2 regions of the Mycobacterium sp. IDUB_3 genome follow, and region 2 is predicted to be linked to the other one. Evidence: riboswitches for the same ligand, from Rfam matches in the RefSeq annotation. Region 2 holds a riboswitch; the other holds the start of a gene.
The links. A riboswitch is a leader RNA that binds a small molecule or an ion and turns the genes downstream of it on or off. The one in region 2 is predicted to bind magnesium.
Positions count from the first base shown of each region.

Region 1: it holds a riboswitch for magnesium, as region 2 does, so the genes downstream of both, ACZYVJ_RS00020 (Rv1535 family protein) here and ACZYVJ_RS15700 (hypothetical protein) in region 2, are expected to answer to the same signal.

Region 1 is NZ_JBVAXZ010000001.1:17,696-25,180, reverse strand. It holds gene ileS (isoleucine--tRNA ligase) at 1-2,576, opposite strand, end outside; gene ACZYVJ_RS00020 (Rv1535 family protein) at 2,948-3,199, opposite strand; M-box (ykoK) riboswitch at 3,477-3,661, opposite strand; gene ACZYVJ_RS00015 (NAD(P)H-dependent flavin oxidoreductase) at 3,844-4,968, opposite strand; gene ACZYVJ_RS00010 (carboxymuconolactone decarboxylase family protein) at 5,155-5,724, opposite strand; partial or broken gene ACZYVJ_RS00005 (non-ribosomal peptide synthase/polyketide synthase) at 5,846-7,485, opposite strand, start outside.
Region 2 is NZ_JBVAXZ010000001.1:3,395,144-3,402,628, forward strand. It holds gene ACZYVJ_RS15685 (aldehyde dehydrogenase family protein) at 1-658, shown strand, start outside; gene ACZYVJ_RS15690 (acyltransferase family protein) at 896-2,896, shown strand; gene ACZYVJ_RS15695 (O-methyltransferase) at 2,899-3,558, opposite strand; M-box (ykoK) riboswitch at 3,671-3,843, shown strand; gene ACZYVJ_RS15700 (hypothetical protein) at 4,082-4,297, shown strand; gene ACZYVJ_RS15705 (NRAMP family divalent metal transporter) at 4,412-6,220, shown strand; partial or broken gene ACZYVJ_RS15710 (NADP-dependent oxidoreductase) at 6,215-7,156, opposite strand; gene ACZYVJ_RS15715 (hypothetical protein) at 7,325-7,485, shown strand, end outside.

The DNA of each region.
Region 1 (7,485 bases), 3.4 Mb from region 2:
TCGTCGGCGATGAGGTCGACGAACGGCTCCAGTCGCTGCGGATTATCAACCGCCACCGTCAGTTTCGGCAGCGGCAGCCGCACCCGCAGCGTCTTGGCCTTACGCAACGAGGACGCGGCCGAGCAGACCTCGCGGACCTGATCCATCGCGGCGACCAGGTCGGGGTCGGCGGGCACGTCGCCGGCCTGCGGCCAGTCGGTGAGATGCACCGACCGCTGCGCAGTCAGGCCCCGCCAGACGATCTCGGTCACCGAGGGAAGCAGCGGCGCGGCCAGCCGCGCCGTCACCTCCAGCACGGTATGCAACGTGTCGATGGCGTCGACGTCTTCTTCCCAGAACCGCGAACGCGACCGTCGCACATACCAGTTCGTCAACGCATCGGTGAACTGGCGCAGCTGCTCGCAGGCCCGCGAGATGTCACAGGTGTCCATCTCGTGGGTCAGGTCGTCGCGCAGCTCAGCGAGCTTGGCCAGGATGTAGCGGTCCAGCACCTGCGTCGAATCGGTGCGCCAGGTACCGACTTTGGGCGCGTAGAGGGCCAGGAAGCTGTAGGCGTTCCAGAACGGCAGCAGCACCTGGCGCACCCCCTCGCGGATGCCCTGTTCGGTGACGATGAGATTGCCCCCGCGCAGGATCGGCGAGGCCATCAGGAACCAGCGCATGGCGTCGGAGCCGTCGCGGTCGAACACCTCGCTGACATCGGGATAGTTGCGCAGCGACTTGCTCATCTTCTGGCCGTCGGATCCCAGCACGATGCCATGTGCCACACAGGTTTTGAAGGCGGGACGGTCGAACAGCGCGGTGGCCAGCACGTGCAGCGTGTAGAACCAGCCGCGGGTCTGCCCGATGTACTCGACGATGAAGTCACCGGGGTAATGCGTGTCGAACCACTCGGAGTTCTCGAACGGGAAATGCACCTGCGCATACGGCATCGATCCCGAGTCGAACCACACGTCGAGCACGTCGGGGATCCGTCGCATCGTGCTGGCCCCTGTCGGGTCGTCGGGATTGGGCCGGGTCAGCTCGTCGATGAAGGGCCGGTGCAGGTTGGTGGGCCGCACCCCGAAGTCGCGTTCGAGTTCGTCGAGACTGCCGTAGGCATCCACCCGCGGGTACGCGGGGTCGTCGGACTTCCACACCGGAATCGGGGTTCCCCAGTAGCGGTTTCGCGAGATCGACCAGTCGCGGGCGCCCTGCAGCCACTTACCGAACTGGCCGTCCTTGACGTGCTCGGGATACCAGGTGATCTGCTGGTTGAGTTCCACCATGCGGTCCCGGAATTCGGTGACCGCGACGAACCACGACGACACCGCCCGGTAGATCAGCGGATTGCGGCAGCGCCAGCAGTGCGGGTAGGGGTGCTCGTAGGTTTCGTGGCGCAGCAGCACCGCGCCGTTGGCCGCGGCGGGACCGCTGCCGTTCTTCAGGTCGCGGATGATGTGCTGGTTGGCGTCAAAGACGTGCTGCCCCTGGTAATCCGGAACCGTGGCATCGAAGCGCCCCTTGGAATCGACGGGCGTGACCGGGGTGATGCCGACCTTGCCGGTGGTCGCCATGTCGTCCTCGCCGTAGGCCGGGGCCATGTGCACGATGCCGGTACCGTCCTCGGTGGTGACGAACTCACCGGGCAGCACCTGAAATGCGTTATCCGTATCCATGAAGTACGGGAACGGCGGCAGGTAGCGGGTGCCCAGCAGGTCGGCGCCGCGGTGGGTGGCCCGGATCTCGGGCTGCTCGCCCAACTCGCGGGCGTAGGCGGCCAGCCGCGGCTCCGCGAGAACAAAACGCTTGCCGTCGGCCGTGACCTCGACGTAGGTCACGTCGGGGTTGACGGCGACCGCCAGGTTGGACGGCAGCGTCCACGGCGTCGTCGTCCACACCAGCAGGTGCGCGCCGTCCAGCGGACCGCCGACCACCCTGAACCCGACCGTGAGGGCGGGGTCCTGGCGGCTCTGGTACACGTCGTCGTCCATCCGCAATTCGTGGTTGGACAGCGGCGTTTCGTCGCGCCAGCAGTACGGCAGCACCCGGTAGCCCTCGTAGGCCAGGCCCTTGTCCCAGAGCTGTTTGAACGCCCAGATCACCGACTCCATGTAGGGCAGGTCCAGCGTCTTGTAGTCGTTGTCGAAGTCGACCCAGCGCGCCTGGCGGGTGACGTAGGCCTGCCACTCGTCGGTGTAGCGCAGCACGGATTCGCGGCAGGCGTCGTTGAACGCGGCGATGCCCATGTCGTCGATCTGCGATTTGTCGTTGATGCCCAGCTGGCGCTCGACCTCGAGTTCGGCCGGCAGGCCGTGGGTGTCCCAGCCGAAGCGGCGCTCCACCTTGTAGCCGCGCATGGTGCGGTAGCGCGGAACGATGTCCTTGACGTAGCCGGTGAGCAGGTGCCCGTAGTGCGGCAGCCCGTTCGCGAACGGCGGGCCGTCGTAGAACACGTATTCCGGTGCGCCGTCGCGGCGGGCGATGCTGGCCCGGAAGGTGTCGTCGCGGGCCCAGTAGTCCAGCACCTCGAGCTCGAGCGCCGGGAAGTCGGGCGCTCCGCCGGCCGGCTTGGGGTAGGCCTGGACGGAGTCCACCGGCTGAGCCTCGAGGCCAGCTTCGGGGCCGGTTGTGTTGGTCACGATGCGCGTTGTCTCCTGTGCCACGGTGCAAAGCGGGGACGACGACGCGCTGGCTGCGCGAGCGCCGCGGTACCACCCCGCTTGCCGCGCTTTCGCGTGGCCACTCGATGACGGCTGTGACGGGCCTACCCGTTCGGTTCTACTGAGCCAGGACGGCTGTTCTTCCGAAGGCTCCCCGGTGATGGCCGGATCGACGCCAGTAAGACGATTCTACGAAGACCCGCAAATCCGGGCGCACTCCGAGGGGTCGCCTGGCCGCAGAACTAGGTCTGCGGCCAGGCGGCCCCTTGGAGCACGAGTTGCGCGACGTCCATCGGAGTTCGGCTTCAGGCCCGGACTTCGAGGACGCCAACCCGCCACAGCGCGGCGTACACGTGACGCAGCGGGACGCTCAGCAGGCGAGCGGCGCCGTCCACCAACGGGTCGCCACCGGCGCCCAAAAGCGGGGTGCCGGCCCGGCGGCGGCCGTTGGCCACGGGAGCCGGGGCGGGTGCCGGGATCGTGTCGGTGTCGCGCACCACGGTCAGCGTGGGGGCGGGAGCTACGGTGAGCACTTCGTCGTAGAAAACTGCGGTCATCATCGCCTCCTAGAGGGGAGATCCAACGGGACTGACTGGACTGATGTGTCCCGTCCCTCGCGATCTCAGAACGCTTGGCCGATAAGCACTTAGCGTTGCGACGACTCAGCCGAGAAGGTCGCGCCGGAGACCGGATCGGGACGAAACACAGTTCGGACTTCGGTCCGGACTATCGCCAGAACTCATGTGTCCCTCACCTCCTCGCGGTCACGACGCATGCGCGGGTCGCATGCAATCTATGCGCAGCAGAGGAGCAGAACCCGACAACCGTCGGAGATCCGCACCCCACTCGTCAGAGCTTCGGCACCACACGACGTGTCCTGGCCTGAAAAACAATCCAAGCCGGAAGCCACCTGGGCTCAACCCTTAAGCCGGGAGGAGCTGTCCTGACCCGGGGCGTCTTTCGACGTTCGGGGTCAGTGGCCTGTATTCGTGTAGACGCCTCACCTATCGAGGTGCTTACCCGACCGATAATGCACGACGGGTATGACGCGGTCAAATCCCTGGATAGCGTGTCGGACATTCTGTATGCATTCATTAGGGGCGCGCACAGCATTCGGCCAGGTTCACGGTGCTGAGCTGGGCGTACGCGCGCCGGCCGTCAGGAATCCGTCAATTCCGCGCGGTTGCCCGGCCGCCCCGAATCACTTCTCGACCAGGCCGTCGAGCCGGCCGATGGTGTCGATGAACTCTTCGACCATGTCCAGCACCACCGAGCGCGTCGGGCGGACCCGGTCGAGCGAACCCACCACCTGCCCGACGAAGTAGGTGGCTAGCTCACGCGCCTTGGCGCCCTGGTGGGCGGCGGCGGAGTTGATGCGCACCTGCGGCTCGGTGATCAGCGCGGTCTGCAACGGCATGCCCAGCGGATCCGGGTTTTCCGGCCGCTCCCACTCGTCGGTCCAGGCCGTGCGCAGCATCCGCGCCGGCTTGCCCGTCATCGAGCGCGATCGCACAGTGTCCGACGAGCTGGCGGCCAAGAATTTCTCCTTGACCACGGGCACGGTCTCGGCCTCTTCGGTGGTCAGCCACACCGAGCCGCACCACACGCCCTCGGCGCCCAGGGCCAGCGCCGCGGCGATCTGACGCCCACGGGCGATTCCGCCGGCGGCCAGCACGGGCACCGGCGCCACGGCATCGACGACCTCGGGCACCAGGACCATGGTCGCCACCTCGCCGGTGTGCCCGCCCGCCTCGGTGCCTTGCGCGACGATCAGGTCGACGCCCGCGGCGGCGTGTCGTTGCGCGTGCCGGGTGGTGCCGGCCAAGGCAGCCACCAGCACGTCCCGGTCGTGGGCGCGGTCGACGAGGTCCGCCGGGGGCGGACCGAGCGCGCTGGCGATCAGCCGGATGTTGTTGGAGAAGGCGACCTCCAGCAGCGGCTCGTAGGTCTTGGGCGAGATGTTCAGGCCGCCCAGCGACGCACGCGGTTCCCCGGTGGCCGCGGCGACGCCGTAGCGGGCCAGGAGGTCGTCGACGAACGCGCGATGTTCGTCGGGCAGCAGGGTGCGGGTCTGTGTGGTGTCGATGCCGCCTTGCTCGGCACCGACGTATTTGGGCGGCAGCAGCAGGTCGACTCCGTAGGGCTTGCCCCCGGTCTGTTCCTCGATCCAGGTCAGCTCGCTCTGCAGGCGTTGGGGGCTGTGCGCGGTGGCGCCCAACACCCCGAAGCCACCCGCATTGGTCACCGCTGCGACCACGTCGCGGCAGTGGCTGAAGGCGCAGATCGGGAATTCGACTCCGAGCATCTCGGCGACCCTGGTTCTCATTGCCCGACGCTAAGAGTTATCGACTGCTAAGTCAATCGGCCACGGCGCGTGGGCAACTCAGGCGCGCACGCCGGAGCTACGACTGATGGGGGCGACCCGCTTCGCCCGGCTGCGCCGCGCTCGCGATCGCCCTAAGACCGATGGGGGCGACCCGCTTCGCCCGGCTGCGCCGCGCTCGCGATCGCCCTAAGACCGGGGCGACCGGCCGTCCGGCGGCCAGCTCGACACGCCCTCTTCCAGCGGCACCTCGAGGCTTTGCAGGATCGACGCCACCATCCGCCAGGCACCGATCACCGTCACCAGTTCAACGAGAACCGTTGTGTCCCCGTTGAATTCGCGCTCGCATGCCAGCCAGCTCGCTGCGCTCACCGCGCCGTCGCGCACCACGTCGTCGGTGGCCGCGAGCACGGCCCGCTCGACCGACCCGAACCCGGCGTGGTTCGGCCAATCCCGCACGCCCAGCAGGTCGTCGGCCGGAACGCCGAGCCGGGATGCGACCCGCCAGTGCTGCGTCCATTCGTAGTCGCAGGAGGTCAGCCAGCCGATCCGCATGATCGCCAGCTCGCGTAGCCGCGAGTCGAGGGTCCCGTGCCAGAGCATGGTGGCGAGCAGGTCGTTGATGCCACGCGCCAGTGGCGGATGGTTGAGCAGCACCTGGAAGATGCTGAGCTCGGCCATGTAGTTGGGGACGGCCGCTTCGTCGGCGGCGGCCTTGGCTTCGTCGAGTGGCAGTCGAGGCAGGCGCGCTGTTGTCATCGGATGAGCACTCCTCCGTGCTGGCGGGACCGTCGCGTTCTACGGTCATGGTAGTCAGCGGAATGCCCAGCGACGACGAAGTGGCGATTTCGCGCCGAAATACGTTACTGCCCAGGGTATTTCACAGCAGACCGAGCAGTTGCAGGTCGGTGATGTATTTGACGATCACCGCCGGACTTATCTGCGGGATGTCGTTATCGGGGCCGATTTTGGCTTCTTGCACCGCGGCGCGGAAACCGTCCGTCGGCGCCAGGCACCCGCGAGTGGGGTCCGCCGGCGGCACGTGCTGGGCGTTGCGCAACTGCAGCAGCTGCAGCACCGACTGGTGGCGTTGCCGTTCCGGTAACGCGTGCAGGGCGGCCTCCATCCGGTGCAACCACTCGGTGAAGTCGTCGATGCGCTGCACCGGGTAACCCGCGTCGATGACCCAGTCGACGTACTCGTCGAGCCCGATGCCGTCGTCGTGCGGGTTCATCACGTGATAGGTCTCGAACCCGTCCAGCACCTGGGCGCCCAGCGTGCAGATCGCCTCGGCGACGAACTCGACCGGCAGGGCGTCGAAGTGCGCGCGCTGCCGGTTGCCCTGCGCGTCGAGCTCGTAGAACGAGCGCGGTGCGACCCCGCTGGCGACCACGCTGTGCACCATCCGGGTGAACATGTCCGACAGGTTCAGCTGGCCGGCGTAAGTGGTGTCGGCCAGGATCATGTCGCAGCGGAACACCGAAACCGGCAGCCCGCACAGGTCGTTGGCCTCCCGGAGCAGCACCTCGCCCGCCCACTTGCTGTTGCCGTAGCCGTTGCCGTAGCTGCCGTCGATGGTGCGGATCGGCCCGGCCGTCCGGACGTCGGCGTCCTCGGTGAACGCCGAGGGGTCGATCTGGTCGCCGACGCTGGCCGTCGAGACGTACGTGTACGGCTTGAGTTTGGTGGTCAGCGCCAACCGGATCAGCTCGGCGGTTCCCACCACGTTGGGGGCGAACAGCTCGCTGTAGGGCAGCACCCCGTTGACCACGGCCGCACAGTCCACGATCAGGTCGACGGTGCCGGCCAGCCGCTGCCAGGTTTGTTCGTCCACACCGAGATCGGCCCGTCCCTTGTCGCCGGCGATGACCTCGAGATGGTCGTCGGCGAGTTCGTGGAAGTACCGCAGCAGCGCCGGATCGCCGCTGTCGAAGGCCTTTTCGAGGCGGCGCCGCGCATTCTCATCCGAGGTCGCCCGCACCAGACAGATCAACTTTCCGTCGGCCAGTTCCAGCCGTTCAAGCCACTGCAACACCAGGTACCGGCCGAGGAAGCCGGTGGCCCCGGTCAGCAGGACCGTGCGCACCTGTGTGCCCGGGCCCGGCAGCGCCGGCGCGCCGGACAGCGTCGGGGCGTCGATGAACTTGTCCAGCGTGAGATCACTGGCGTACACCTCGGTCGCGTCGCGACCGTGCACGGATGCGAAGTCGGCCCGAAGGCCTTCTGCCGCACCGTGATCGCCGTTGAGCTGCTGGCTCAGAGCGCGCACCGACGGCGCCTCGAAGACGGCGCGTACCGGCAGGTGGATGTCGAGGGCGTTGTAGATCGCGGCGACCAGGCGCATCGCCGACAGCGAATCCCCGCCCAGGTCGAAGAACGACTCCTGGACTCCGACCCGTTCCAGGCCCAGCACCTGGGCGTAGAGCCAGGCCAGGATCTCCTCGACCGCGGTGGCCGGAGCAAGGTAGTCGTCGGTGCCCTGGTAATCGGGCGCCGGAAGCGAGCGGGTGTCGAGTTTGC
Region 2 (7,485 bases):
CAGTGGCTTCGCCGCGGGCGTCAGCGCCGGCGTGGCCAACATGATGCCCAATTCCGGCCAGAGCTGTAACGCGCCATCGCGCATGCTGGTCCCCAATTCCCGGATGGACGAGGCCATTGCGATCGCGCGGGAGGTCGCCCAGAAAATCCAGGTGGGAAGCGACGACGCGACGGCCATCGGACCGGTGGCGTCCAGGACGCAGTTCGAGAAGGTGCAGCGCCTGATCCAGCAGGGCGTCGACGAGGGCGCGACCGTCGTCGCGGGAGGCCCGGGCCGGCCGCCCGGGATGGACAAGGGTTACTACGTCAAGCCGACCGTCTTCGCGCACGTCACCAACGACATGACGATCGCCCGCGAGGAGATCTTCGGGCCGGTGCTGTGCATTCTCGGCTACGACGACCTCGACCACGCCGTCGAGATCGCCAACGACACCCAATACGGCCTCGCCGGCTTCGTTTCGGGGGCCGATCTCGACACGGCGCGCGACGTCGCCCGCAAGATCCGCGCGGGATGGGTGACCATCAATCATGCATTCGACATGAACGCACCGTTCGGCGGATACAAACGCAGCGGCAACGGTCGCGAATGGAGCGAATTCGGTTTCCACGAGTACCTGGAAGTCAAGAGCACCCTGGGCTACGCGCCTGACAAGGCCTGACGCGCCGGGCCGAAATCCGAACGCAGCACGGCAAAAACCCCTCGCGTGTCCTCCACCTGATCCTGCGCGCCCGCCTCTAGGCTGGCTTGCTGAACTCAACAGGAGGAGCAGCGACGTATCGGCATCAACTATGGCGCCGGGCGAGATGGTAACTACGGCGCGCTGACAGCAAGCACCGAGCCGGGCGGGTCTCAACCCGCACCGGCTCGTCGTACTCGGCCCCGATGGGTCGCTCCCATGCGCCGCGTCGGCAGGCTGGCGATCTGGGACCAGCCGGAGCGGGCCAGCGGAATTCCGGCACTCGACGGACTGCGCGCGATCGCGGTTGCGCTGGTGCTCATCGGGCACGGCGGCATCCCCGGCGTCAGCGGCGGATTCATCGGCGTCGACGTGTTTTTCGTCCTCAGCGGATTCCTGATCACCTCGCTGCTGCTGGATGAACTGGGACGCACCGGCCGTATCGAGCTGACCGGCTTCTGGATCCGGCGCGCCCGGCGACTGCTGCCCGCGCTGGTGTTGATGGTGCTCACCGTGGCCGCGGCTCGCCAGCTGCTGCCCGACCGGTCGCTGACCGGGCTGCGCGATGACGCCATCGCGGCCTTCGTGTGGATGGCGAACTGGCGGTTCGTCGCCCAGAAGACCGACTACTTCACCCAGGGCGCGCCGCCCTCGCCGCTGCAGCACACCTGGTCGCTCGGGGTGGAGGAGCAGTACTACTTCATCTGGCCGGTACTGCTCATCGCGGTCACCCTGCTGCTGGCCGCCCGCGCCAGGCGCCGCTCGACCCGGGCCACCGTCGGCGGTGTGCGATTCGCCACCTTCCTCATCGCCACTGTGGGCGCACTGGCCTCCGCGGCGCTCGCCATCGTCATGACATCGGATGGCACCCGCGACCGGATCTACTTCGGCACCGACACCCGCGCGCAGGCGTTGTTGGTCGGCGCCGCGTCGGCCGCCCTGCTGGTGCGGGATTGGCCGTCGATGAACCGCGGCTGGTGCATGATCCGCACCCGATGGGGGCGCCGGGTCGCCCGCGTTCTGCCGCTGCTCGGGTTGGCGGGGCTGGCGGCGGCGACGCACTACGCCACCGGCGCCGGCAGCGAATTCCGGCACGGCCTACTGATCGGGGTCGCGATCGCGGCGGTGATCGTGATCGCACCCGTCGCGCTGGAGCAGCGCGGCCTCGTCGCCCGCGCGCTCGCGTTGCGGCCGCTGGTGTGGCTGGGCACCATCTCCTACGGCGTCTACCTGTGGCATTGGCCAATCTTCTTGGCGCTCAACGGCGAACGCACCGGGTGGTCGGGGCTGCCGTTGTTCGCCGCGCGTTGCGGTGCCACGCTCGTGGTGGCCGGGGCATCGTATTGGCTGCTCGAACAACCCATCCGGCGCTGGCGACCGGCGCGGGTGGCACTGCTGCCGCTGGCGGCGGCGGCCGTGGCCAGCGCGGCCGCGGTGACGTTGTTCATGATTCCGGTGGGCACCGGGCCCGGTGTGCGCGAGGCCGGACTACCGCCCGGCGTCTCGGCGGTCGCGGCCGTCTCGCCGTCGCTGCCCGGGGGAAGCCGGCCGGGGCCGCGAGATGGCAACCGGCCGTTCACCGTTTCGGTGTTCGGTGACTCGATCGGGTGGACCTGGATGCACTACCTGCCCCCGACGCCGGGGTTTGCGTTCCTCGACCACACCGTCATCGGCTGCAGCCTGGTGCGTGGCACGCCGTACCGCTACATCGGCCAAACCCTGGAGCAACGATCCGAATGCGACGGCTGGCCGATTCGCTGGTCGAGGCAGGTCGGCCAGGACCAGCCGGACGTCGCGCTGCTGGTCATCGGCCGCTGGGAAACGGTGGACCGGGTCAACGAGGGCCAGTGGACCCACATCGGCGACCCGACCTTCGACGCCTACCTCAACGGTGAGCTGGAACGGGCGCTGACCATCGTGGGTTCCACCGGTGTCCACGTGGTGGTCGCCACCGTGCCCTACAGCCGGGGCGGTGAAAAGCCGGACGGCCGGCTCTATCCGGAGGACCAGCCGGATCGGGTCAACCTGTGGAACACCATGTTGCGCAAGACCGTTAGCCACCACCCGAATGTTGCGATCCTCGACCTGAACAAGAAGTTGTGCCCCGACGGTGTCTACACCGCCAAGGTCGACGGCATCAAGGTGCGCAGCGACGGCGTCCACCTCACCCCCGAAGGGGTCAAGTGGCTGACGCCGTGGCTCGAGGAATCGCTGAGGTAGTTCTAACCGCTTGTGCGGCAGCTGATCTCCATGCTGTCGCTGTCGCGAACCTGGAAGTTGAAGCTCACGTAGCCGTTCTCGAGGTTGCGCACCCGGTCCAGATACGGCGCCATGTCGGCCGAGCTGGCGTTGTCGGCGATGACCAGCACACCGGGTGACAGGCGGGGTTCCAGCAGCTCCAGCACGGGTAGGTACAGGTCCTTCCAGCCGTCGAGCAACACGAACTCGACCGGCCCCGTCAGGTCCGAAAGCGTGGACAGCGCGTCGCCTTCGAGGATGGTGATGACATCGTCGAGGCCGGTCTCGGCGAAGGTCTGCTTGGCCGCGGTGATCTTGGTCTCGCTGAGTTCGGTGGTCACCACCCGGCCGGCGCCGTTGTCGCGCACCGCGGCGGCCAGGTGCACGGCGGAAATGCCGAAAGACATGCCGAATTCGACGATGGTCGCCGGGCGGGTGGCGCGGACCAGTGAATAGAGCAGCCGGCCCGCCTCCGGTGTCACCGGGATGTAGAACTCGCTCATCGCTTCGGCCCGCTCCTGGGCGGTCATCGGGCGATCGAACGTGCCGCGCCGCTCGCGCAACAGCGGCATCTGGTTTTTCGACTCGGCGTACATGCGGTCGAGCGTCGAAGCGACCCGGGCATCCTGCAACGTTGTGGTCATGGGACCGAGCCTAGGCGCGCAGGCTGGGCGGGCGCTGGGAGAGCGGCGCAGGGTGTCAGGGATCCGTTAAGCGTTTGACGAGGCCGCGACCGCGGTGTCACTATGGACCCCGCAAGCACCTCGGTAGGTGAGGCGTCTGCATGGATACAGGCCACTGACCCCGAACGTCGAGAGACGCCCCGGGTCAGGACAGCTCTTCCCGGACCCAAGGGTTGAGCCCAAGTGGCTTCTGGAATGTTCCGGATACGCCGTGCAGTGCCGAAGCTCCGACGAGAGGGGTGCGACCCGCGGCATGTGCCGTGCGTCATTCCTGCCTCTTTCGTTCAGGTGATGTGGTGACACCCGCGTGTGTCTTGGCCGTGAGGAGGTGAGGGCGAGATGAGTCCCGGCGATAGTCCCTATCCGAAATCCGTCTTGTCCCGATCCGGTTCCGGCATTTCTTTCACCGCCTGACCTCTCCTGGTGCTGCGCGGCTGACACGCCGTGCCGACGCCGATCGGGCCTCCGTCAGGAGAAGAAGATCATGGCTTTTGTTATCACGCACCGTTTTTCCGCTGCTTCCCGGATGCGCGGCCGCTCGATGCTGCGTGCAGGCCGGTTGGTGGCCAACAGGTTTCACCTGCCGGCCAGCCTGACCCCGCAGGAGCGGGCCAACATGTACGTGTCGAGGATGCCGATCGCGATGATCACCGCGTCGCTGGGTGGCCACGCCTCGGGTTCGGACAGCAACCACCGTTGAAACACTGCCTCGCCGACGGGTGACCCAGCGCGCCCGTCGCCGAGGGCGCGTTGAGTGCCGCGACCACGACTGCCTCACCGCGAGGTGAGAACTGTTCGAGATAGCGAGGATTCGATGACTTCGATCGACACCGGCGGCGGCCGCCGCGACGCCGCGTTCGGCCGGACCGATGCCGCGCCGGAAGACGCACGTCGCGAGGCACAAAGCCCGACCGTGCTGGATTCCGCGCACGTCGGCGACATCGTCGGCGCGTTCGGGCGCATTCGGCGCGATGGGGACGGCGGCTACGGGGCGTTCAGTGGACGGTGGCGCCGCCTGCGCACACTGGCCGTCATCACCGGTCCCGGGCTGATCGTGATGGTGGGCGACAACGACGCCGGTGGCGTCGCGACCTACGCGCAGGCCGGCCAGGACTACGGCATGGGCCTGTTGTGGACGCTGGCCCTGCTGATTCCGGTGCTGTACGTGAACCAGGAGATGGTGCTGCGGCTCGGTGCGGTGGCCCGGGTTGGGCACGCGCGCTTGATTTTCGAGCGGTTCGGCAAGTTCTGGGGCGCCTTCAGCGTCGGTGATCTGTTGGTCCTGAACGCGTTGACGATCGTGACCGAATTCATCGGCGTCTCACTGGCTCTCGGGTTCCTGGGCTGCCCGAGGATCGTCGCCGTCCCCGCCGCGGCCGTGCTGCTGTTCGCGGTGGTGGCCGGCGGGTCGTTCCGCCGCTGGGAGCGGCTGATGTTCCTGCTGATCGCGGTGAACGTGTTGATCTTTCCGATGGTGTGGCTGGTGCATCCGACCCCGAAAGCGGCCGTCGCGGGTCTGATCCCGCAGTTCCCGGGTGGGCTCAACTCGACGGTGCTGCTGCTGGTGGTCGCCATCGTGGGCACCACGGTCGCGCCGTGGCAGTTGTTTTTCCAGCAGTCCAACGTGGTGGACAAGCGCATCACGGCCCGCTGGATCCCTTACGGGCGAGCGGATTTGGCCATCGGAATCTTCGTGGTCATGGTCGGCGCGACGGCGTTGATGGCGGTGGCGGCGTTCGGATTGACCGGCACCACCGATGCGGGCCACTTCACCGATGCGGGCGCGGTCGCCTCGGGACTGTCGAAGCATTCGGGCGGCACGCTGGGGGTGCTGTTCGCGATCATCCTGCTGGACGCGTCGCTGATCGGCGCCAACGCCGTGGGCCTGGCGACCACCTATGCGGTCGGTGATGCCGTGGGCAAGCGGCACTCGTTGCATTGGAAGATCAGCGAGGCCCCGCTGTTCTACGGTGGCTACGCGATGCTGCTCGGGGTCTCGGCGGCGGTGTCCTTCAGCCCCGACCACATCCTTGGCCTGGTGACGCAGGGGGTCCAGGCGCTCGCCGGTGTCCTGCTGCCCTCGGCCACCGTCTTTCTGGTGCTGCTGTGCAACGACCGGGCGGTGCTGGGTCCGTGGGTGAACACGGTGCGCCAGAACATCATTGCGTGGACAATCGTGTGGTGCCTGGTGCTGCTGTCGCTGGCGTTGACGGCCGCCACATTCTTCCCGGACCTGTCCACCGCCACGCTCGAGGAGGGCCTGGCGGGTGGAGCGGTGCTGGGCGTCGTCGGCGGCGCGGTGATGATCCTCGCCGGCCGGCGACACCGCAACCTGACCGACGCCGAAGCCATCGTGCGCACACTCGGCGGCGGCCTGGACCCGGAGGAGGTCGACGAACTCGACGAGGCCTCGTCGCTGACGCCTGCCGAGCGGCGGGCCTTACGTCGCCAGGACCGGGCCGGCTGGCAGACTCCCAACCTTGCGTTGCTCGATCGGCCGGCAATGTCACCGATGCGCCGGGCCGGGCTGTTCACCCTGCGGGGCTACCTGGTGGTGGCGGTCGCCTTCGTCATCATCAAAATCGTGCAGGCCGGTGTGGTCGGGCCGGCCGCCTCGCTGTGAGTTAGTCGGCAGCAGAACGATTTTACCGTGGGTGTGCCGCTGCTCCAGCTCGGCGTACGCGTCCGCTACCCGGTCCAGCGGGTAGGTCGCGGCAACGTCGAACTCGATGGCGCCGGAAACGATCAGGTCGGCAATTTCGGTGAGCACCTCGGGCGTCGAGGCCTCCATGCTGCCCTCGGTCTTGGCGCCCACTTCGCCCGCTTTCTGGAACGAGATGATGGTGTCGATCCGCTCGGGCGCCACGCCGAGATCGACGGCGAGCTGGACGTAGTCCGGCCCGAACAGGTCGATGAATGCGTCGATGCCATCGGGCGCCGCCTCGCGCAGCCGCCCGGCGAGCCCGTCACCGTAGGCGACCGGGATGACGCCATGCGCGCGCAGCCAGTCGGCGTTGCCTGGCCCGGCGATGCCGAGCACCCGCGCCTCGCGCAGCACCAGGAGCTGCACCACCAGGCTGCCCACCCCGCCTGCGGCGGCCGACACGGCGATCGTCTCACCCGGTTGAGGCGCCACCGCGCGGACGGCCGCGTAGGCGGTCGCCCCGACCACGTAGAGCGAACCCGCTGCCTCCCAACTGAGTTGGGCCGGCTTGCGGATCAATTGGCTCACCGGGACCGCGGCGTGGGTGGCGTGGCTGGACCGGCGCAGGCTGAATCCCAGCACTTCGTCGCCGACGGAAAATTCGGTGACGCCGGGTCCCACGGCAGTGACGACGCCGGCCAGGTCGCTGCCCTGTCCGGAGGGGAAGGTGGCCGGGAACATCGCGTGCATCGCCCCGACCCGGATGCCGGCCTCGCCGGGGTTTATCCCGGCGGCTCGAACCTCGACGATCACCTCACCCGGCCCGGGCGAGGGCATCTCGATGTCGGCGACGTACAACACCTCGCGTCCCCCGTAACGGTCGAACCGTACTGCGCGCGCAGCTGCAGCCGTCATGCCGATCTCCTTCCGCGCGACGATGCTCTCACCCACGCCAGCATAGGCACCCGAAGTGCTACCCACCGGGCGCCGAGTGGGCATATGTTCGGTTTACATCAGCATTCGCCGGCGGCGTCGGGAGCCGCGGTGAAAGCCGGATACCGATGACACGTGGAAGGAACATGCGTGGAAGTTGATCGGATCGGCATCGCCGGCTGGGCCGTTGCCATCGTCGTGGTCGGCGCCGCCAGCACCGGGTGCGGCGGCGCCGACAAGGCCTCGCCCCCATCGGCGTCGAGCACCACCGCATCGACCAGTTCGAGCGCGGTGACCGGCCCGCCCTCGGG